4 regions of the Bradyrhizobium sp. 159 genome follow, and region 1 is predicted to be linked to each of the others. Evidence: riboswitches for the same ligand, from Rfam matches in the RefSeq annotation. Region 1 holds a riboswitch; each other region holds the start of a gene.
The links. Region 1 has a riboswitch for cobalamin ahead of metE (5-methyltetrahydropteroyltriglutamate--homocysteine S-methyltransferase). Riboswitches for the same ligand answer to the same signal wherever they lie in the genome.

Region 1 (5,715 bases):
TGATTGAGGTCGCGCGTGAGGTTCGCTTTCACAACATTGGCCTTGCAATCGACAATGTCGGCGCCAATTGGCCGCAGCTGATGGGGATGGAAAAATTCCCGTTCATGAAATTAAAAGTGGACCGGCAGTACGTCGCCGGTTGCGGAAATGGACCCCTGAAGCGAACGGTGTGCCGCCATATCGTCGATCTAGCCAAAGAGTACAGCGTGCGCACCGTCGCCGCAGGTGTGGAGAGCCACGCCGACCTGATCGCTGTGACCGAACTCGGCTTCGACCTTGCGCAGGGCCATCTGTTCGGAAAGGCCATGCCGCTGAAGCAATTTGCACAGTCATCTTTCAGCCCTGTTCCACTTCGTCCAAAATAGTTGCATGAGGAGTGGCTGAGCAGAGCCAGGCAAAGCGTACCAGCGCTCGCCCGCGCCGCCATGCCTACTCGGCACCAGGCATGCGGCTGACTGCAATTAAAGCGGAGTTAACGTTGCAGCCGTGAGCGAGGCTTGCACAAAACCTCCAGTCAGGGTGTGTGACCGGAGGTTTGCCGAGATCCGGCGTAGACGTGCGTCGGCTCGCGGCTTTTAGTCGCGCCGCCGGTTTCGGAATCGTCGAGCGTCGCTTGGCCCCGCGCTGCCATGCCAGACAAACGACGGAAGCTCCCAGCGGTCGAGTCGCCACTGGCTCTCGGAGTAGGGCCTGAGGGCTCGCATAGCTTGAAATTGAGTGGCCCGTTGCTGTCGCAGATGTAGCATGGTCTCAGACCCGGGACAGCACCTTGGGGCAAATTGCCCATCATTTAGCGCGTCTGTCCTTGGCACGGCATTTGAAAGGGATCGCCAATGGCATCGCTCGCCTAAGGAGTCGGAAGGCATGGCTTACAAGATCGTCGCTTCGCAATGCACCGTTTGTGGGGCATGTGAGTTCGAGTGTCCCAACGCGGCGATCAGCCTCAAGCGCGACATTTACGTTATCGATGTCAAAAAGTGCACGGAGTGCGAGGGCCATTCCGACACGCCGCAATGTGCGGTGGTCTGTCCGGTGCCTGACACCTGTGTCCCGTCTAAGACAGCATAAGCAGCCCGCGTCCAGAAGGCTTCACCGCTCGATTTCGCTAACGAAGTAGTAGATGTCGCGCTTGTGGAGGCCGCCGACCGCGTGGGGCGGATCGAGGTCGATCAACATCGTTATGACCTTAAGGCGCCGATCGACTCCGAGAAGCCCTCGAAGGGCTCTGCAGGATATCTAAAGCGACGTCACTTCGAAGCCGAAGAGACGGTCTCGATGCGACGAGATCGGTCCGGAGATCCTGAAGACGTGCGAGAAGCTCGGCATCCGCTTGGCCGTGGTCACCATGCACGCGTGCATGAGCCTAGGGTCATAGCAGGATCCCCGCCGCCCGCGCTCTCGCCGCTTACTCCAGTTTCGCAAGTCAGCGTGCATCCTGAGGTCCGGAACTGTTCCTGCGATGTCGCGCAGGCCAACGTCCAGGCTGCACTACTCGCCAGCGGCGACGGAAACAACGAAGGCGCGCCAAAGTCGCTCAGCACGTAAGTGCTTGGCGCACCGAGGAGATCATCTTGACCAACGCCACGGAGGCGATCGAGCTCGCGGCTCGTCGCGGGGTCCGCCGAACACAGGCAGTCCGACCTGATCATCCGTGCGATCCTGGAGCAATCCCGGCCTTGGCAACCCTAAGGAGCCTCATGGCGCTGTGTTCAAGCGGATGTCGGCCGAGCATGATCGCAACTTCCTCACGGGCGAGTTCGAGAAGCTGCTGACGGAAAAGACCAGGCTTGTCGCGATCACGCAGATGTCGAAGCGCCCAGCGCGTTCGTTCTGCTCGCGTTAGCTCACGACTACGCCAAGAGGGTGTTGAGCGGACGCATTCATAAGCGGAGGCTTCACAGATCCACGCGTTTTTACCAGGCCGGGAGTAAGACCGTTGTGCCCTAACTGGTACAGCTGGCAATCGCTTGGGCAATATCGCGGCAACACTTAGTAGGTTGACGGATCGATCCTCGTGCGTCTAATGCCAGCCGTCGTGGTCTTCGGATTTCGTTTGATCCGGAGCTAAGAGGGAAGCCGGTGCAATGCCGGCGCTGCCCCCGCAACTGTAAGCGGCGAGCCGCTGTCCAACGAAGTCACTGAAGCCATGCGGCTTCGGGAAGGCCGGACAGCAGCGACGACCCGCGAGCCAGGAGACCTGCCTCGACAATATATCGTCCACGGGCGGGGTGTCCCGGTGTGCGCCAAGCAGCTGTCGCTCACGCGATATTCGCTGCATGCGTCCGCCATGGCCTTTGCCCCAATTATGGGGTCTGATCTATGTCTATTCTTTCGCTTCCCGTTGCCACATTGGGGACGTCACGCATCGGCCCACGACGCGAACTCAAGTTCGCGCTCGAGAGCTACTGGGCGGGAAACTCCAGCGAAGCCGAGCTCCTCGAGGCGGGGAGTGGACTTCGTGCCGCTAATTGGGCACGGCAGAAATCCTGCGGTGTGACGGTCATTCCTTCGAATGACTTCTCGCTCTACGATCAGGTGCTCGATACCAGCGTAATGGTCGGAGCCATTCCCGACGTCTACGGCTGGACCGAAGGTGCTGTGTCGCTCAAGACCTACTTCGCCATGGCACGTGGCGCTCAGGACGGTGATCACACTCAGCATGGGCCAGGCGTAGCCGCACAGGAAATGACGAAGTGGTTCGATACCAACTACCACTACATGGTGCCGGAATTTCACCAGGATCAGATCTTTAAGTATTCCTCTCGAAAGCCGATCGAGGAATATGAGGAGGCAAAAAGCCTCGGCTACCAAACGCGCCCCGTCCTAGTTGGCCCAGTCACTTTCCTGAAGCTCGGCAAAAGCGCAAATCCCGCATTCAATCCGCTGTCGCTGCTTGATAGGCTCCTCCCAGTCTATGTCGATGTGCTCCGCGAACTAGCCTCGTGCGGTGCTGAATGGGTTCAGCTCGACGAGCCATGCCTGGTGATGGACATCGACGAAGCGTCGCGGGCGGCTGTCCGCCGGGCCTATGCTCATTTCGCAAAGGTTGTGCCGGCCCTTAAAATCATGCTGGCCACTTATTTCGGCGCTATCGGCGACAATCTTGAAACAGCCCTTGCCTTGCCCGTTGCCGGGCTTCATGTCGATCTGGTTCGGGCACCCGACCAGTTGGACGCAATTGTCGCCACAGCCCGCAGAGATCTCGTGGTCTCGCTAGGCGTGGTTGATGGTCGCAACGTCTGGCGCTCCAATCTTGCGGCGCTGCTCGACCAACTTGCCCCTTTGGTCAAAAAGCTGGGCAGGGACCGTGTTCAGATTGCTCCTTCCTGCTCGCTGCTTCATGTTCCGATCGACATTGAGCTAGAGACCGATCTCGATCCCAATCTGAAGACGTGGCTGGCGTTCTCAGTTCAGAAGTTCAAGGAACTTTCGATATTGGGCAAAGCGCTGGCCGGCCATGCTGCCGAGGTGGCCGATGAACTTGCGCTTTCCGAGGACGCAGCCGTGACCCGCGAAACATCGCCCGAGATCCACAATGCGAATGTCGCCGGACGAATGGCCGCGATCGACGATAGCATGCGTCGCCGTCGCAATGCGTTCACCCAGCGTGCCGACGTCCAGCGGGTCGCGTTCGCATTGCCGATGTTTCCAACGACAACCATCGGGTCCTTCCCGCAAACGGTCGACGTCCGGAATGCGCGTGCGGCTCATGCGCGGGGAGCGCTGAATGACGCGCAGTACGAGCAGCTTCTGAAAGCGGAGACAGCCCGTACCGTGCAGTGGCAGGAAGATATCGGCCTGGACGTGCTCGTACACGGTGAGTTCGAGCGCAATGACATGGTTCAATACTTTGCCGAGCAGCTGTTGGGATTCGCTTTCACCAAGCACGGCTGGGTTCAGTCTTATGGGTCGCGGTACGTTCGTCCGCCTATCCTGTTCGGAGATGTCTCCCGGCCGAAGCCGATGACCGTTGAATGGTGGCGCTTCGCGCAGTCTCTGACTAAGAAACCCGTCAAGGCTATGCTGACCGGACCGGTGACGATCCTGAACTGGTCGTTTGTCCGCGACGACATCTCGCGGAGCGAGACATGCCGTCAGATCGCTCTTGCGATCCGAGATGAGGTGATCGATCTTGAGGCGGCTGGAGCGACCATGATCCAGATCGACGAGGCTGCGTTGCGCGAGGGATTGCCGCTACGCAAATCGCAGTGGAGGAACTATCTCGATTGGGCAGTGGACAGCTTCCGCGTTTGCTCGTCCTCTGTCGCCGACGGAACTCAGATCCATACCCACATGTGCTATTCCGAGTTCAACGAAATCATCGATGCGATCGCAGCAATGGATGCTGACGTCATTTCAATCGAGACGTCCCGTTCTAAGATGGAATTGCTCGAGGCCTTCAAGAGCTACAAATATCCCAATGAGATCGGGCCCGGCGTCTATGACATTCATTCACCGCGCATTCCCGCAGCGGCGGAAATCAAGCAGCTGATTGTGTTGGCGCGGCAGCGAGTTTCCGATCGGCAGCTCTGGATCAATCCCGACTGCGGACTGAAAACTCGAAGCTGGGAGGAGGTGCGTCCCGCGCTCGTCAATATGGTGGCCGCCGCACGCGAGTTGCGGGCTGAGCCATGATGGTGCGGAGCGTTTCGCCAACGCGTTTGTGAATAAGATGCACGCGCTTTGGGGGCTTACGATGTCCTTGCGAGCTCCCAAAGTTCCCAGTGCCTGGGAATGCCGGCCGGCGCCGGCGGAGGCCGTCGCATACAGCCGGCGACAAGCTCGGTTCTCGATCCGACGGCGGACAGCATGCCGGCGATGCCCGATCAGGTCACATATTCCGAACATTATCGCCCGACGCGAAGCACAGCGCTATTTTTCATTTATCCATCGCGTGTGCGTCCCATCACAACAATCTATTTTACGGTCCTTACGGAACGTCATACGAAATTCACGCCCTGGCACGCCCTTCGGGAGAGGTAATCGAGCGTTGTTGGTTTTGGGGACGTGCCAAATGCTGCTGCGCGACGGCAAACTGCCGCTTGTGTTCAGGGCACGGCAGCCAAACCGGATGCGCGCAGGATCCCAGCTCGATCAAGGCACTGCCGTCCCAACCGGACAGCGGGCGAGTGGTGGAAAGTCGTGAAGTTTCCGACAGGGGCGGAAGGCAAACGGCTCCAGATTTCACGCGGAGTGATATCCGTTCCTCCTTGTTTGACGGCGAATGCCCTCGCCGAAAATCGATCGCCGGTAAGTCCTCCCTACCGGCGAAAGCTGGTGCGATGCGCAAAGCAGCGTCCTTCCTGCGTGACTTTCGCCCGGCCTCCGGAGGAGGCCGGTTTTTTTGGTGCGCCAGGCATGGCGCGGACCGCCGTGACTGGCGCGTTCGGCCGGAGTGCTGTCCGTTCGATGACTTGGAGGTCAGAGTCCTTCCTGGGCATCATCAACTTCTTGATGTGCAGCAATTCAAAGAAGTTATGCTCTTTCAGAGTGTTGCGCTGGCTCCGACTGTGTAACAATGGGGTGTAACATTGCTGTTCAGGGTTGTTCGGCCGATGCGCCGGACGGGTCTCGCTTTCCTGCGGGCATTCAGCTGGCTATTCCGCTCGGTGATGATTTCGTTTTTGTGACGCCTAGCGAGAGCGCAGGCCGTTCGATTTCCCCTCCGCACCCCGGACAGAGCCCCCCGAAGCGAAGTCGCGCATGGAGTCGCCG
Region 2 (5,715 bases), on a different contig from region 1:
GCCCGGTGTCCGCAGCGGTGAGATAGGAGCGATAGAACGTCACCAGCGCGTGCGGCTTCCCCTCGCCGCCCGTCGGCGCAGCAATGACGCCGCGCGCGGGATCATAAAATCCCGTCTCGGGCACATTCATTTCGCCGACGACTGGCCCGGCATAGAGGCCCGAGGCCAGCGCGAGCTGCGCGATCGCGGCTTGGGCCGCGACCGGGCCGCCGGTGTCACAGAGCACCTTGAGCCGGCGCAGGGTCGAGACCGGCAAGGTCGAATACGCGTCGAGCCGCGTATCGTCACGGCCGTCGGCCGGCAGCACGGCCAGCACGATGTTGCGGTCCTTAGCAAGTTGCTGGAGCGTCGCGAGACCATACGGCCAATAGGATTCACCGCCGATCAGACGTACCAGAATGCCACGCGCATGGGAGAGCGTGCGCTCGATATAGGTGTCGACCGAGAGCGGATGACGCAGTTCCGCAAGATTTGCGAGCCGCAGCGACGGCAGGCTGGTACGGCCGCGCCGCCAGCCGGCCGCAAACGCGGCAAGATCGGAATCCGAATATGAGAGCACCACGAGATCGGCCGGGTCCTGGCCGATGTCCCTTGGCGTCGCGGTCTCCTCAAGACCGCGGCTCTCGCGGAAAACGACGTGCATCAGGTTGCTAGCCCTGACCTGATCGCGGCCTCGTCAATATCGCCGTGCTCGCCAATCACGACGAGTTTCGATTGCCTGACACCTGCGCCCCAGGGCTTGTCGAACTGGTGGCGCACACGCTCGCCGACCGCCTGCAGCAAGAGGCGCATCGGCTTGCCCGCGATTGCGATATAGCCTTTGACGCGCAGCACGTTCTGCTCGCGCGCTAGGCGCTGAACGGAGGCGACCAGCGCATCGATATCGGCAACTTCCGGCAGGTCGATCACGACGGAGGCAAAATCGTCATGCTCATGCTCCTCCTCGCCGTCGTGATGCGAGGGACGCGCGGCAAGATCGCTCTCGGCGGCGGCGCCGAGACCGAGGATGACGCGCGCATCGATCGCGCCGTCGGTGATGGGAAGCATCGGCACGCGGCGCGGCATCTCGGCGGTGATCGCCGCCTTGGCGGCTTCTATCCCTGAGCTGCCGGCAAGATCGGCCTTGGTCAGCAGCACGATGTCGGCGCAGGCGATCTGGTCCTCGAACACTTCCGACAGCGGCGTCTCGTGGTCGAGATTGTCGTCCGCCGCGCGCTGCGCTTCGACTGCAATCGGGTCCGGCGCGAAGCGGCCAGCAGCGACAGCCTCTGCATCGGCCAGCGCAATCACGCCATCGACAGTGATGCGCGAGCGGATCTCCGGCCAGTCAAAGGCCTTCAGCAGCGGTTTTGGCAACGCCAGGCCCGAGGTCTCGATCAGGATGTGATCGGGCTTCACGGGGCGTGCCAGCAATTGCTCCATGGCCGGAATGAAATCGTCAGCGACGGTGCAGCAGATGCAGCCATTGGCGAGCTCGATGATGTTCTCCTCCGGGCAATTGGCAGCAGCGCACGACTTCAAAATCTCGCCGTCGACGCCCTCGCTGCCGAACTCGTTGACGAGCACGGCGAGCTTCTTGCCGCCGGCATTGGCGAGCAGATGCTGGATCAGCGTCGTCTTGCCGGAGCCGAGAAAACCGGTGATCACAGTGACCGGGACTTTTGCGAGCGAATTCATTCGGCGGCCTCCGGCACGACGGCAAGGGGGGGAATGCGGGCAAGCGACTGCTTGCGGAAGATTTCGGGACGGCTGCGCCAGGGCACGAGGCCGTCGGGCGCGGCCGCATACGCCGCAGCGCCCGCGACCACGTCGCGCGCATTCGTCTCCGACAGGCGGCCATAGACATAGGACCAGCGACCCGGCGCACTCAGCGCGACCGAGCAGCCCTGGCTACAGGCAGAGAGGCATTCGACCGGAACCACATTGACGCCGTCGGGCACGCCGGCGTCCAGGATCGCGCCATGCAACCGCTTGCCCGGCGTGACGTCGCCTTCGCCAAGCGTCTCGCCGGCACGGCAGGTAATGCAGACGTGAAGTGTGACCGTCATCGCCTCTTCCAGAATAACAGCGGGAGGCGAAGAGGCGCACGGACCATTGTGAGAGGCCCGTTTCCCCGTCGCGGAACACCCCGTCCGCCGGTCCAAAATCGTCCGCGCTGGCAGGTCTCCCGGCTTGCGGAGCAGGGCTTTTGCCCTTCGATCCCCGCCTTCCCGATCCCGTTAGGGGTCAGTGGCTTCGGGCATCTCTCCGGTCACGGTCGCGGGGGCGGCTGCATTTTGGACCCAAATCTTGCCAATTCGGACCCTATCGCATTCCCTCTTCGCCTGTCATAGGACAGGAACCAGCGCAGACCCACCATTTGCCGGTGGCCGCCACTTGTCAAGCCGAAGGACCGGATACGATGACGCCTGAACCGGATATCCAAACGGGCGAGGAAACCGACGCCCGCCACGCCGCGAAAATGGCAAAGAAGAAGGCCGCCCGCGACGAGATCATGGCGACCAAGAGCGGCGAAAAAGGCCTCGTTATCGTCCACACCGGCGCCGGCAAAGGCAAGTCGTCCTCGGCCTTCGGCATGATCGTCCGCTGCGTCGCCCATGGCTTGCCCTGCGCGGTGGTGCAGTTCATCAAGGGCGCCTGGGACACCGGCGAGCGCCGCCTGCTCACTGGCCATTTCGGCGACCTCTGCCAATTCCACGCCATGGGCGAAGGTTTCACCTGGGAGACGCAGGACCGCGCCCGCGACATCGCCGCCGCGCGCGCCGGCTGGGACAAGGCCAAGGAGCTGATTCGCGATCCTGCCTTGCGCATGGTCGTGCTCGACGAGATCAACATCGCGCTGCGCTATGACTATCTCGACATCGCCGAGGTGGTCGAATTCCTGACGACGCAAAAGCCGCCGATGACGCATGTCGTGCTCACCGGGCGCAACGCAAAGGACGAATTGATCGAGATCGCCGATCTCGTTACCGAGATGACGCTGGTCAAGCATCCCTTCCGGTCCGGCATCAAGGCGCAAGCCGGCGTCGAGTTCTGATACGATCTCGCCATGGCGCGCGCGCTGATGATCCAGGGGGCCGGCTCGGACGTGGGCAAGTCGCTCATCGTCGCGGGCCTTGCGCGCGCCTTCATGCGGCGCGGCCTGCGCGTGCTCCCTTTTAAGCCGCAGAACATGTCGAACAATGCCGCCGTCACCGTCGACGGCGGCGAGATCGGCCGCGCCCAGGCGCTTCAGGCGCTCGCCGCTCGCGTCGAGCCGCACACCGACATGAACCCGGTGCTGCTCAAGCCGGAGACCGATGTCGGCGCGCAGGTCATCGTCCATGGCAAGCGCATCGCAACGGTGCGTGCGCGCGATTATGCGGCGATGAAGCCCTCGCTGATGGGCGCCGTGCTGGAGAGTTTCGCGCGCTTGAAGACGCGCGCCGATCTGGTGCTGGTCGAAGGCGCGGGCAGCCCGGCCGAGGTGAATTTGCGAAAGGCCGACATCGCCAATATGGGCTTTGCGCGCAAGGCCAACGTGCCGGTCGTGCTGGTCGGCGACATCGACCGCGGCGGCGTCATCGCCCAGCTTGTCGGCATCAGGACGGTCATCGACCCTGACGATGCCGCGATGATCCAGGGCTTCGTCATCAACAAGTTCCGCGGCGACCCCACGCTGTTCGATGACGGCTACCGGCTGATCGAAGCGAAAACCGCATGGCGCGGCTTTGGCGTGCTGCCCTGGTTCGCGCGCGCCGGCGAGCTGCCGGCCGAGGACGCGCTGGGCCTGCGCGACGCGCGCAAGCCGGGCCAATGCAAGATCGCCTGCCTCGCCCTGTCGCGGATCGCCAATTTCGACGATCTCGATCCGCTCAAGCTCGAACCCGGCGTCGATCTCGTCATGGTGCGTCCGGGCGAAGCAATCCCCGGCGATGTGAGGCTGGTCATCATCCCCGGTTCAAAATCCACTCGTGGCGATCTCGCCTTCCTGCGAGCACAGGGCTGGGACATTGATCTCGTGGCGCATCACCGCCGGGGCGGCCATGTGCTCGGGCTCTGCGGCGGCTATCAAATGCTCGGACACAGCGTTGCCGACCCTGACGGCATCGAGGGACCTGCGGGCGACACGCCGGGTCTCGGGCTGCTCGACGTGACAACGGTGATGAGGCCGCAGAAGACGCTGACACGCGTCTCCGCCTTGCACGCCGCCACCGACCAGGCGATCGAGGCCTACGAGATCCACATCGGCCACACCGACGGGCCCGATCGCGCGCGGCCATTTGCGAAACTGAACGGCAAGCCGGAAGGCGCGATCTCGCGCGATGGCCGCGTCCAGGGCAGCTATCTGCACGGCCTGTTCACGTCGGATGATTTCCGCAAGGCATATCTGGCAAAGCTCGATATTCCCGCGGGTAACGAGCCCTATCATGCCAGGATCGAGAGCGCGCTCGATGCCCTCGCCGATCACATCGAAAGGCATCTCGACGTCGAAGGCCTGCTCGCGTTAGCCCGCTAGCACCTCGGCAAGGCGCGTCCATTCGGATTCGCTGCCGGGAAGCCCGAGGCGCAGCCATGCCGGCTCTCGCGCGAAAACGCGCGACCAGATCTGGGCGCGCGCGAGCTTTTCCTGCGCGGCCAGCGCGTTAGGTGTCTGGTAAAGACGAAACAACGGCGTGCCGCCGATAAGCGTCCAGCCTTGCGACTGCGCCATGGCGTCGAGCCGAACACAGTCGCGTGCGAGCCGCGCTGAGGTAGCCTCAGCCCAGGCATCGTCGCGCAAGGCGCGGCAACCGATCGCGATCGCCGCTCCCGAGACCGGCCATGGACCCGACATCGACGCAAGCTTGCCGATATCCGCCGCATTGCCAATTGCGAAGCCAAGCCGAAGGCCGGCAAGGCCATAAAACTTTCCGAACGAGCGCAGGATCAACAGCCGCGGCCGATCGACTTCCGAAGCAAGCGACAGCTGCGGGACGGCGTCGGCAAAGCTCTCGTCGATCACGAGATGGCCGACGCGCGGCAGCAGTGCCAGCAAGTCCTTGGGCGAATGGCGGCGGCCATCGGGATTGTTGGGATTGACGACGATCGCGAGGTCTGCGCCGGCCAACGCGTCAAATTCGCCGACCTCCAGGACATCCCAGCCCGCGGCCGACAGGACCCCGGCATATTCATTGTAGGTCGGCGCGAGGATGCGCGCGCGGCCAGGCGCCGCGAGCTGCGGCAGCAGTTGAATGGCGGCCTGTGCACCGCCCATCGCAACAACAGGTGCGCTCGTGCGATAGGCGTGCTGCGCGGCTTGATGCAAGGCATCGATTTCGGCGCGCGACGGCAACGCGCTCCAGGCGCGCGCGCTCACCTCGCCTACCGGATAAGGCAGCCGGTTGATCCCTGTCGAGAGGTCGATCCAATCCTCTGCGCGTCCGCCAAAACGCTGCTGTGCCAGATCGAGATTTCCACCGTGCTCGCGCATGCCCCGTTCTTTCACGCGAAGGCCAGGACCGCAAGCACCGCGGCGAGAAGCAGCATGGACCTGCGATAGACCGTCAATCCATGATTGATGTCCGCAGCGAGCGGATCGCGCGCGCCCTCGTTGAGCCAGGGCTCGTTCGTGACGCTACCGTGATAGATGCGTGGGCCGCTGAGCCGCACACCGAGCGCGCCAGCCATGGCCGCTTCCGGCCAGCCAGCGTTAGGCGAGCGGTGGCGGCGGGCATCGCGGGTCATGCACGACAG
Region 3 (5,715 bases), on a different contig from region 1:
TCGATCTCGTTGGCGGCAGCTTGGGCCTTGGGAATGCCGGAATCGCGCAGAATAGCGAGCTCCCCCAGCGAGCCCTGCACGGTATCGTAGGCCCGCCCCGCGACGACTAGGAGGGTGTTGCGGTTCGCCTCGCGCTCGGCTCGCGTTTTGGCCAGGCTTTCCTGGGCCGACAGGATATTGCCTTGGTTCTGATCGAACACCGGGATCGGGACCGACAGGGTCAGCCGGACCGCGTCGTCGTTGGTTTCGTTGAAATGCCGCCAGCCGGCGGCGAGACGGACGTCCGGGTAAGGCTTCAGCCGCGCCAGAAGAAGTTCGGCATTGCGCTGGGCGTAGACTGCATTCCACCTCACCAATTGCGGGTTCGCGTCGATGGCCGCGATCACTGCCTGGAACGACGGCGCCCGAGCGGTAGCATCCAGACGTCCGGAGACGCTGGCGAACTTCGGTGAGGTCTCCCCTATGAGCACCCCTAACTCGCGACGGGCGCTGGACAGGCTGGCTTTGGTGCGCTCGCGATCGGCCTTCACCAGGGCGGCGGCGACTTCGTCTCGGCAGGCGACGACGCGCCGGCGTCCACCCTGCGCTGGAGCAAGGGCGTCAGACGCTCGAGCGCGGCGACCTGCTCGTCCAGGATCTGGATGCGCCGCTGCAGCCCGAGCACGTTCAGGAACGCGATCGCCGTCTCGGCAAGGATCTGCAGGCGCACCGCCTTGCGTTCGATCGTGGCTCCTTCCACACCTGCCTGCCCGGCGGCGATGCGGGCCTCGCGCTTCCCGAAGAGCTCGAAGAGCTGGCTGATCTGCAGCGTCGTCTCGGCCGACTTGGTGCCGCGGTAGATACCGGATCCGAAAGAATTGTCCTGTTCGTAGGACAGTTCCGGATTGAGCAGTGCCCCCGCCTGGATGCGCTGGCCGGCGGCGATCCCGACGTCGCGCTCGGCAGCCGTCAGGCGCGGACTGGTCGCGAGCGCGCGCTGCAGCGCCGCTCCGAGGTTGAGGGTCTGCGAATGCGACACCGCGCAACCAGGGACTGACCAGCAACGCCGTCGCGCACGCGAAACGCGTGACGCACTTTGGAAACATGGTGAAAACCTGACGAAAGACGGATCTAGGGCGCGATGCGCCCAGCGGTCATTTCAGGTCAGGAATTTCGGGGGCGGTGGGTCGATTCCGGGCGGCAGACCGCGCCGAACGACCTGCAGCGTGGGTACCATCTCTATCGGGCGCATCACGGCTACCGCTGCAATCACTGGGGCCGGAACGGAGACGGAGAAGCAGCCGTGACAGTGATGGTCGGCCAAAGCGCCCTTGTCGGAATGGCCGATGCCCTTGTCGGCGAAGGAGACGACAACATTGGGCGACGAATTTGTGACATCCAGATCGCACACGCCGTGAAGCACGCCGGCGATCAGGTAGGTCGCGATCACAAATATGGTCATCGCACCGCGCAGCGAGCGCGGCAGGATACGGCCAAATCTGAAGGAAAGGGTCACTCGGGGTTCCGATCGATCGGGCGATGACCGGTACCATGCACTAGGCCGGGGTGTCGATCCGCAACAGTGTTACATCATTATGATCCGGGAACCGGGGGCTCAAGTCACGGGAGGGAACGCTTGACGGAATAGGCGGCAGCTCTGAGCTCCAGCTGCCTCGCGCACGGCAAGGGTGCCAAATAGTCCGAGAGGCTCGCGCGAAGCGTGGATCGATGCTGCATGCTCCCTCCTGTCGTGTATCGTGTCTGCTTGATGAAGTCGGCGATGCGGTCGGCCACGTCTTCCGCGGAAGAAATGATGTTGACCCGGCCGCCGCTCGAATCGACGGCGGTCCACTCAGGTCGATCCAGCGCCCGATCGTTCTACGTCGACAATGGAAAGCAGTTGCCGCTTTGGAAGGACTTGCCTCATTTCACGTACTGGCTGATCCCGATAGCTGTCGGGGTACCGTTCATCGTTCGTTCACTTCTATGGGCCCCGTTAGCGCGAGCTCGCGGCGGAATTCCCACGTGATTAGGGCAAGAGCGACGGCGCAGCAATTGAGGTCCGGACCCCAACGCCGATCGCGTTATCCTCGCGCGAAAGCCCGTGCACTCATCGGCACACGCAGGAAATCGGCAAACTACCCGCAGCAAGCTCCCTTGCCATTCTCTTGGATCGGTGGGCAAGGCACGGTGCCATAGGAGCAGAACACGCAGCAATTGCCCGATTTAGGCTTCAGCCGGGTGCCGCATCCGCGGCAATCGTAAAAGAATTGGCAAGCGTCGGTCGGCATCGTCTCAATGGATCGATGGCCGCATGACGGGCAAATGAGAGTGGATTCGACGTGCATGCCCTCTAACGTAGCATCGCGCGAGCCAGTTTCCAACGATCATCGCCTGGTTGATCCCGGAGGGCACCTTAACGGCAACGATACGAAGGATACGTGCGGAGCTTTGAACGGCATTGGAGTTGTCACCGACGTCGAACGTAGTGTGCGTCGTGATCGCGACCTCGTCGGCCTGTGCGCAAGCAGTAGACCTCACCACGCTCACCGCTGCAACCAATTCATAAGGGATCGACGCGTGATCTGACATGCCATCTCCCGCGGTGTCGAATCCTCGACTTGGCCTGATGATCGGCGCCACGCGCTGACTTCTGCCGCAGCGAAACATCCAATTGACAGCCGTTTGCAAATAAAACTAGGGTGACAACGACGGTTCTCCTTCGGGAGATCAATAGGGAATACGGTGCGGGGATCCCCCAACGCCGTGGCTGCCCCCGCAACTGTAAGCGGTGAGCCTTCGCCAAACGCCACTGGGCCTGCGGACCTGGGAAGGCGGCGAGAGGTAACGACCCGCGAGCCAGGAGACCTGCCGTCAGTCGTGGTCACACGCGAGCACATTGGGCGGGGTGTCCTGGTGGGTGTTGGGGCTGCCTTCTTCTTGAGGCAGCGGCCAAGCTGCGTTCGCGGTGACGTGCCACGTTATCGCGAGTCTGTTGATGACCTCCCGTACAATCTTCGCGCCGCGGTATCGCCGCGCGATTCTGCGCTCAGCTGCATTCTCCTGCCTGGTTTTGTCGACCGACGGCTGGGCACAGTCCGAAAGGACGGTCCAGACGCTCGACCCCGTTGTGGTGCAGTCGCCGGCAACGTCGCCGAGGGCCCAAAGCACCCGACGCAGTTCTGCGACCGCCAGCGCCGCGCGTTTGCGCCAGCAGCGCAACATAGCTGTCAATACCGGTACACAGGTTGCCGCGCCGACTGGTCCTGTCTTCGCCGCACCGACGCTCAACCTCACCGGCGCGAGCACGGCCGGCAGCCGGCTCGGCCTGACGCGACTGCAGACGCCAGCCAGCGTGGAGGTGATCTCCGCTGAAACCATCGCCGAACGCGGCCAGCAGAACATCCTCGACGCGGTGACGCAAAACGCCACCGGCTTCACGGCGAGCCCGGCACCGGGCAATGGCGGCGTCTCGTTCAATACCCGCGGCTTCACGGGCCTTGGCTCCGTCATGACGCTGTATGACGGCACCCAGCTCTATATCGGCGCCGGGACGGTGGCCTTTCCGTTCGACACCTGGTCGACCGAGCGCATCGAGGTGCTGCGCGGCCCTGCGTCGGTGATGTACGGCGCGGGCGCGGTCGGCGGCGCCATCAACGTGGTTTCAAAACTGCCATTGTGGGTCCCTCGCAATCAGGCCGAGATGTCGCTGGACAGCAACATGACCCGGCGAATTGCGGTGGACAGTGGCGGTCCGGTCAGCAAGGACGTCGCCTATCGGATCACCGCCTCCGGCAACATGTCGGATGGCTGGGTCGATCGCGACGACACCTCGAACGTCGCGCTTCATGCCGTGATCCAGATCAAGCAGAACGACGACGTCACCTGGACACTGTCCACGGACTACGGTGACCGCAACCCGTCGCGCTACTTCGGCACGCCGCTGATCAACGGCAGGCTCGATGAATCTCTCCGCTTCTAGAATTACAACGTCAGCGACAGCCACATCCGCTACCAGGATAGCTGGAACCAGGTGAAAACTGAATGGCAGGTGGCCGATGGAATTTCGGTTCAGAACACGCTTTACTATCTGAACTCCAAGCGACATTGGAAGGACGTCCAAGCTACGCCTATAACCCCGCCACCGGCCTGATCAACCGCAGCAGCTATATCGAGATTTTTCACGATCAGCAGCAGGTCGGCAATCGCATGGATGCGAAATTCCGCGGACATGTCCTTGGCATGGCCAATGAGTTCGTCGCAGGTTTCGACGTCAACAGCATCAATTTTACCTACACCAACAATTCACCTTACGGCGGCTCGTCGTCCGTCAACCCATTCAGTTTCGCTCCAGGCGTATTCAACAGCCCGAACCCCACAGTTCCCGGCTATGGCAGCGTAACCAACCAGTACGCGCTGTTTGCCGAGAACAGGCTGTCGGTCACCGAGCAACTGTCCTTGATTGCCGGCATACGTCAGGATGAACCGACAATCGCGCGCACCGACTATGTCTCGCCCGCCAACAGCTTCGAGAAATCGTTCTCTTCGACGACCTGGCGCGCCGGCGCCGTCTATGCACCGGTCAAGGATCTCGCTTTCTATGCCCAATATGCCACCGCGGCCGACCCGGTCGGAGGGCTCGTCTCACTGTCCTCCGCAAACAAGAACTTCGACCTGGCGACCGGCAAGCAGGTCGAAATCGGTGTCAAGCAATCGTTCTGGGGCGGCCGCGGCGAATGGACCCTGGCCGGCTATGAGATCGTGAAGAACAACCTGCTGGCACGCGATCCCAACATTCCGTCGCTGACCGTCCAGGTCGGCCAGCAGTCATCGCGCGGCGTCGAAGCGTCAGTCGGTTTCCTGCTCGATCATTGCTTGCGCATAGATGCCAATACCGCCTTCCTGCGCGCGAAATACGATGACTTCGTGCAGGCGGTGGGCGGCGGAAGCGTGAACTATGCCGGCAACGTACCGGTCAATGTGCCGCAGAACGTCTCCAATATCTGGGCGACCTGGGCCTTCGCACCGAACTGGTCGGCCAACGCAGGCGTGCAGATCGTCGGCAAGACCTATGCCGACAACGCCAACACGGTGACGCGCCCGGCCTACAACATTGTCAATGCCGGCGTGCAGTGGAAGCCCGACCTCAACACCACCGTGTCGTTCCGCATCTACAATCTCTTCGACGAGATCTACACGACGTCGGGCGGCACTACTCAGTGGCTGCTCGGCATGCCACGCACGGCGCAGCTCGCGGTCAACGTGAAGTTCTGAGCGTGTCACGGACCCTCAAACGCACACTCCGGCGGTGGCTGTACATCGGCCACCGCTGGGTCGGTATCGTCACCTGCCTGTTCTTCGCCATGTGGTTCATCTCCGGCGTGGTGATGATGTACGTGGCTTTTCCCGGCCTTTCCGACAAGGAAAGGCTGGCAGCGCTCCCTGATGTCCAATGGGAGAAGGTGGCGCTGTCGCCGGACGACGTGATGAAAGCCGCAGGCGCGACGCGCTATCCGCGCGACCTCCGGCTTTCGATGCTGGCCGACGAGCCGGTGTATCGGATCACCGGCTGGGACGGCAAGCGACAGGCGATCTCTGCAGCCGATGGCCGGATCATCACCGGCGTCTCCGAACAGCAGGCGCTCGCGGTCGCACAACATCATCCCGCGAGCAGATCACCGCAACTCGAAGACATCATCGATCGCGACCAATGGAGCGTAACGGCCCGTTACGATC
Region 4 (5,715 bases), on a different contig from region 1:
GCGCATGCGGTGACGCTGGAGACAGAGGCGCTGCTCGGCGAGCTGCATCAGCGCCACGGCGGCGAGCTGATGCGCGTCGAGATCGCGCATGCAAGTCCACTCGGTCGCTACCGCTCCTGGGAAGCGGCGCGGCCGGTGGTGCAATGGAGTGTGGTCCGATGAAAGTTGCCGGGCTCGGATTCAAGAACGACGTGACGCTGGCTTCACTGCGCGAGGCGCTGCTGGCGGCCGGCGGTCCCGAAGGCCTTGCGGCAGTGGCGACCGTCAGCGACAAGGCCGAGGCCGAAGCGCTGAAGCAGCTCGCGCGTGAATGCGGCGTGCCGATCAAGGCGGTTCCGGTGCACATGCTCGCGGGCATCGACACGCCGACGCAATCGGAGTTCATCGCGGAAAAGTTCGGCACGGGATCGGTTGCCGAAGCCGCGGCGCTCGCAGTGGCCGGCCCTCGCGCGCGGCTGATTGCGACACGCGTTGTCTCGCAGGATCGCACCGCGACCGCCGCGATTGCGGAAGGAGACGGCTTATGACCGTGCATTTCATCGGGGCCGGCCCGGGCGCGCCCGATTTGCTGACGTTGCGCGGCCGCGACCTGATCGCCGCCTCTCCGCTGTGTCTCTATGCCGGCTCGCTTGTGCCGGAGGGTGTGCTGGCGCATTGCCCGCCGGGCGCGCGGATCGTCAACACCGCGCCGCTGTCGCTCGACGAGATCATCGCCGAGATCGCCGCCGCGCATGCGGGCGGCAAAGACGTCGCCCGTCTGCATTCCGGCGATCTCTCGATCTGGTCGGCGATGGGCGAGCAGCTCCGCCGCCTGCGCGCGCTCGGCATCCCCTATTCGGTCACGCCGGGCGTGCCGTCCTTCTCGGCTGCTGCCGCTGCGCTGGAGGCCGAGCTGACGCTACCGGGCCTTGCCCAGACCGTGGTGCTGACGCGCACGCCGGGCCGGGCCAGCGCCATGCCCGAGGGCGAGAAGCTTGCCGCATTCGCCGCGACCGGCGCGGTGCTCGCGATCCACCTGTCGATCCACCTGCTCGACAAGCTCATCGCCGAGCTGACGCCGCATTACGGCGCAGACTGCCCGGTCGCGATCGTCTGGCGCGCGAGCTGGCCGGACCAGCGCATCGTGCGCGCCACACTGGCAACGCTCGATGCGGCTGTAGGCAGCGAGATGGAGCGCACCGGGCTGGTCCTGGTCGGCAGGACGCTGAATGCCACGGATTTTGACGAGAGCCGCCTCTATGCCGCCGACTATGATCGCCGCTATCGGCCGGTTGGCGCCGAGCCCCGCTTCCCGGAGGCGCCCTGATGGCGGCAGGTCTCGTCATCTCCGCACCGGCCTCAGGCGTCGGCAAGACCACGCTGACGCTGGCGCTCGCCCGCGCTTGGCGCAATCGCGGCTTGAACGTGCAGTGCTTCAAGAGCGGGCCCGACTATATCGATCCCGCCTTTCACGCTGCGGCGACGGGACGGGCCTCCGTCAATATCGATAGCTGGGCAATGGATCGCGGGGCGATCGCGCATCTCGTCAGCCGCGGCGCGGATGCCGACGTCGTGCTCGCGGAGGGCTCGATGGGCCTGTTCGACGGCGTCGCCGCGCGCGGCGTCTCCGGCACCGGCGCCACCGCAGACATCGCCGAGATGCTGGGCTGGCCCGTGCTGCTGGTGATCGATCCCTCTGGCCAAGCGCAGACCGCGGCAGCGATTGCCGCGGGCCTTCGCGACTACCGCCCTGGCGTGCGCCTTGCCGGCGTCGTGCTCAATCGTGTCGCCAGCCCACGCCACGAAGATCTCGTGCGTCGCGCGCTGAGAGACGCCGGCATCGCCGTGTTCGGCGTATTGCCACGCCATGCCGAGATTAGCCTGCCAAAGCGGCATCTCGGCCTGGTGCAGGCCGAGGAGCAGACCGGGATCGGCAAGCTGATCGACGAGGCCGCGCGCTTCGTTGCCGAGCATGTCGATCTCGATGCGGTGCTGCGGGCGGCCGCCAATTGGTCGCCGCAGGCAGCGAGCAATGATTTGAACGTCACGCCGCCCGGGCAGCGCATTGCGCTCGCCCGCGATGCGGCGTTCTCCTTCGTCTATCCGCACATGCTGGAGGCCTGGCGCGCGGCCGGCGCCGAGATCGTGCCGTTCTCGCCGCTGGCCGACGAATCGCCCGACGCGAGCGCCGATGTCTGCTGGCTGCCCGGCGGCTATCCCGAGCTTCATGCCGGCAAGATCGCGGCCAACGCACGCTTTCGCAGCGGCGTGCGGTCCTTCGCCGAGACACGGCCGGTCCACGGCGAATGCGGAGGCTATATGGTGCTAGGAACTGCTTTGACCGATGCCGATGGCGTGCGCCATGAGATGGCGGGGCTGCTCGGCCTGGAGACCAGCTTTGCCAAGCGCCGCATGCATCTGGGCTATCGTCTCGCCGAACTGGACACGCCGATGCCGGGGCACCGGGCAGGCGCACGCCTGCGCGGCCACGAGTTCCATTATTCGACGATCATCGCCCAGCCCGACACGCCGCTGGCCGTGGTCCACGATGCAACCGGCGCGGTCATTGCCGAGACCGGCTCGCGGCGGGGCCAAGCCACCGGCACGTTCTTCCATCTGATTGCGGAGGACCGGTGAGCGGTTTTGTCAGTTTCGTCTCCGCCGGCCCCGGCGACCCAGAACTCCTCACGGTGAAGGGGACTGCACGGCTGCGCGAGGCCGACGTCGTGCTCTATGATGATCTTGCCTCCGGCGCGATCCTCGATCTCGCCCGTCCCGGCGCCAATCTCGTCGCGGTGGGCAAACGGGCAGGGCGGCCCTCCACCAAGCAGCACCACGTCAACCGCCTTTTGGTTGACTACGCCGCAACTGGCGCGCGCGTGGTGCGGCTGAAGTCTGGCGACGCCGGCATTTTCGGCCGGCTCGAGGAGGAGCTCGAGACGCTGCGCGAGGCCGGCATCGGCTACGAGATCATTCCCGGCGTCACATCCGCCTGCGTCGCCGCCGCGCAAGCCGGCATCCCCCTGACCCGGCGCCACACCTCGCGGCGGGTGCAGTTCGTGACCGGGGCTGACGTCACCGGCGAACTGCCGCAAAACCTGAATTGGGTGGCGCTGGCAGATCCGGAGGCAACCACCGTGGTTTATATGGGCCGGCGCACCTTTCCGGCCCTTGCCGCAAAATTGATCGAGCATGGCCTGGCCGCAAATACGCCGGCGCTGTTTGCGGAATCTCTTGGCCGTTCCGACGAGCGGCTGGTCCGCACCACCATTGTCGAGCTTGCCGAGCAGCTTGCGCGCGGCGGCGCCGCTTCCACCGCCGCCGTCATCCTGTTCGGGGCGCTGGCAGGAGACGATCTGTCATGATGGCCGCGGCCGCCGTTCGCCCCTTGACGCCCGGCTCGCGAAAGGGGCACACAGGAGAGGCATGGTGCTCGACGCGGCGCAAAGCGCCGGAGCATAATCGGGAATGGGGGCGGGCGGACCCAGTTGCGGCGCCCAAATCCCCAGCCGCCCCCGCGACTGTAAGCGGTGAGGGGCTCCGATCAGCCACTGGGCCGCAAGGCTCGGGAAGGCCGGAGAACCCCAGTGAACCGCGAGCCAGGAGACCGGCCCTGCACGTTTTGAGGCCAAGGCCGTCGGGTGTGACGGCAGGAAGGATCTGAGCCATGCATATCGAACCCGGAATCGTGACGGGCGCCAAGCTCGTGTTGAGTTACGCAACCGGCATCGCCGCAGGCGGCGTTGCCTTGAAGCTCGCGGTCGACACCGTGCGCGAGCAGGGCATCGGCTCGTTCGCGACGCGCACGCTCGCCACCACCGGCCTCGTCTTCAGCTTCTTCCAGGTGCTGCCGCACTTCCCCGTCGGCGTCTCCGAGGTGCACTTCATCCTCGGCTCGACGCTGTTCCTGCTGTTCGGTGCTGCGCCCGCCGCCTTCGGCCTTGCGTTCGGCCTGCTGCTCCAGGGCGTCTTCTTCGTGCCGACCGACCTGCCGCAATACGGCATGAACATCACCACGCTCCTGGTGCCGCTGTTCGCGATTCAGGCGTTGGCCACGCGGATCATTCCGCGCAACACGGCTTACGTCGATCTGCAATACCGTCAGGCGCTGGCGCTCTCGACCGCCTATCAGTCCGGCATCGTCGCCTGGGTGGCGTTCTGGGCGCTCTATGGCTCCGGCTTCGGCGCGACCAACCTCGCCAACATCGCGGCGTTTGCGGCATCCTATGCGCTGGTCATCGTGATCGAGCCGCTCGCCGATCTCGCGGTGCTGGCGCTGGCGAAGTCGCTGCGCGGTGTCACTGCGCCCGGCCTCGTCACGCCGCGCCTGCATAACGGCGCTTGAGAGACAAGCGAAGGGCGGCCGGTGCGGCCGCCCTTCGCGCTCGCGATGCTCACGCTTTCCCTGATAGGCATCGGTTGCGGCGATCCCGGGCAGCTCACGCGCGCCGCGGCCCGTGCCATCAACGCTGCCGACATCGTCCTGATCCCGCGCAAGGGGCCGGCGAAATCCGATCTGGCGGATCTCAGGCGGACGATCTGCGCGGACGTGCTCACCAGCGCGAGCACGCGCATCGCCGAGTTCGACTTGCCAGTGCGGGACACGACTGAGGCGGACTACCAAAAGGGCGTGGACGATTGGCACGATGCGGTGGCGGCAACCTGGTCGCAAACCATCGCAAATCATCTCGACGGCGAGGGCAAGGTCGCGCTGCTGATCTGGGGCGATCCTTCGCTGTACGATTCCTCGCTCCGCATTGCGCGGCGGCTCGATCCGTTACCGACGATCGAGGTCGTGCCCGGCATTACTTCGATCCAGGCGCTGTGCGCCGCGCATGCGCTGCCGCTCAACGACATCGGTGAGCCATTCCTGGTCACGACGGGGCGGCGCTTGCGCGAAGGCGGCTGGCCACAAGGAGTCGATACCATCGCGGTGATGCTCGACGGCGGCACGGCGTTCGAGTCGCTCGCTCCGGAAAGTCTGCAGATCTGGTGGGGTGCCTATCTCGGCATGCCCAACCAGATCGTCATGTCCGGCGCGTTGGCCGAAGTCGGCCCGCGCATCGTCGCACTTCGGCAGGAAGCGCGCGAGCGGCATGGCTGGATCATGGACAGCTACATTCTCAAGCGCACGCGTTAAGCGAGGCTGCATGCTCCCCGAATGGGTCTACCAAGAGTGTCCCGAAATCTCCGCGATGCACCGCGAGGCAGCGATCGCGCGGCAGACGCAGTTGACAAAACCGACCGGCGCGCTCGGCCGGCTTGAGCAACTGGCGATCGAGCTTGCGGGCCTGCAAGCGACGGAATCTCCTCGCGCCGCGCGCGTGCCGATCATCGTCTTCGCCGGCGATCACGGCATCGTTGCGCAGGGTGTGTCGGCCTATCCTCAAGCTGTGACCATCGCAATGATGGCGAATTTTGCGTCCGGTGGCGCCGCGATCTCAGTGCTGGCGCGTGAGCTTGGCTCCAGCCTGGAGGTGGTCGACGCCGGCACGCTGGCGCAGGAACAGATGGCGGGCGTCGTCACCGACAAGCCGCGGAGCGGCACGCGCGATTTCAGCGAGGAAGCTGCACTTGAGCCGGCGGAACTGGCATTCGCCTTCGCGGCCGGCCAGCGCGCGGTTGCGCGCGCGGAAGTCGGCCGGCCTGATCTGGTGATCTTCGGCGAGATGGGCATTGGCAACACCACGGTCTCGGCGGCCATTGCGGCGAGTCTGCTCGGCATCAGCGCCGAGG

Region 2: it holds a riboswitch for cobalamin, as region 1 does, so the genes downstream of both, IVA96_RS03375 (DUF1636 domain-containing protein) here and metE (5-methyltetrahydropteroyltriglutamate--homocysteine S-methyltransferase) in region 1, are expected to answer to the same signal.
Region 3: it holds a riboswitch for cobalamin, as region 1 does, so the genes downstream of both, IVA96_RS20320 (TonB-dependent receptor plug domain-containing protein) here and metE (5-methyltetrahydropteroyltriglutamate--homocysteine S-methyltransferase) in region 1, are expected to answer to the same signal.
Region 4: it holds a riboswitch for cobalamin, as region 1 does, so the genes downstream of both, IVA96_RS03310 (energy-coupling factor ABC transporter permease) here and metE (5-methyltetrahydropteroyltriglutamate--homocysteine S-methyltransferase) in region 1, are expected to answer to the same signal.

The regions. Positions count from the first base shown of each region.
Region 1 covers NZ_JADPKE010000081.1:19,291-25,005, forward strand. The annotation lists partial or broken gene IVA96_RS21640 (EAL domain-containing response regulator) at 1-365, shown strand, start outside; gene IVA96_RS21645 (4Fe-4S binding protein) at 865-1,068, shown strand; gene IVA96_RS21650 (hypothetical protein) at 1,706-1,843, shown strand; cobalamin riboswitch at 2,020-2,220, shown strand; gene metE (5-methyltetrahydropteroyltriglutamate--homocysteine S-methyltransferase) at 2,320-4,635, shown strand.
Region 2 covers NZ_JADPKE010000018.1:208,406-214,120, forward strand. The annotation lists gene cobN (cobaltochelatase subunit CobN) at 1-643, opposite strand, end outside; gene cobW (cobalamin biosynthesis protein CobW) at 643-1,677, opposite strand; gene IVA96_RS03375 (DUF1636 domain-containing protein) at 1,674-2,048, opposite strand; cobalamin riboswitch at 2,140-2,361, opposite strand; gene cobO (cob(I)yrinic acid a,c-diamide adenosyltransferase) at 2,402-3,037, shown strand; gene IVA96_RS03385 (cobyric acid synthase) at 3,050-4,498, shown strand; gene cobD (threonine-phosphate decarboxylase CobD) at 4,487-5,452, opposite strand; gene cbiB (adenosylcobinamide-phosphate synthase CbiB) at 5,464-5,715, opposite strand, start outside.
Region 3 covers NZ_JADPKE010000072.1:26,067-31,781, reverse strand. The annotation lists partial or broken gene ihpA (divalent metal ion exporter subunit IhpA) at 1-1,085, opposite strand, end outside; gene IVA96_RS20330 (hypothetical protein) at 1,139-1,495, opposite strand; gene IVA96_RS20325 (GDCCVxC domain-containing (seleno)protein) at 2,118-2,327, opposite strand; cobalamin riboswitch at 2,675-2,870, shown strand; gene IVA96_RS20320 (TonB-dependent receptor plug domain-containing protein) at 2,978-3,961, shown strand; gene IVA96_RS20315 (TonB-dependent receptor) at 4,087-5,253, shown strand; gene IVA96_RS20310 (PepSY domain-containing protein) at 5,256-5,715, shown strand, end outside.
Region 4 covers NZ_JADPKE010000018.1:195,091-200,805, reverse strand. The annotation lists gene cbiE (precorrin-6y C5,15-methyltransferase (decarboxylating) subunit CbiE) at 1-162, shown strand, start outside; gene IVA96_RS03330 (cobalamin biosynthesis protein) at 159-527, shown strand; gene cobM (precorrin-4 C(11)-methyltransferase) at 524-1,306, shown strand; gene IVA96_RS03320 (cobyrinate a,c-diamide synthase) at 1,306-2,616, shown strand; gene cobA (uroporphyrinogen-III C-methyltransferase) at 2,613-3,344, shown strand; cobalamin riboswitch at 3,390-3,610, shown strand; gene IVA96_RS03310 (energy-coupling factor ABC transporter permease) at 3,647-4,324, shown strand; gene cobF (precorrin-6A synthase (deacetylating)) at 4,370-5,119, shown strand; gene cobT (nicotinate-nucleotide--dimethylbenzimidazole phosphoribosyltransferase) at 5,130-5,715, shown strand, end outside.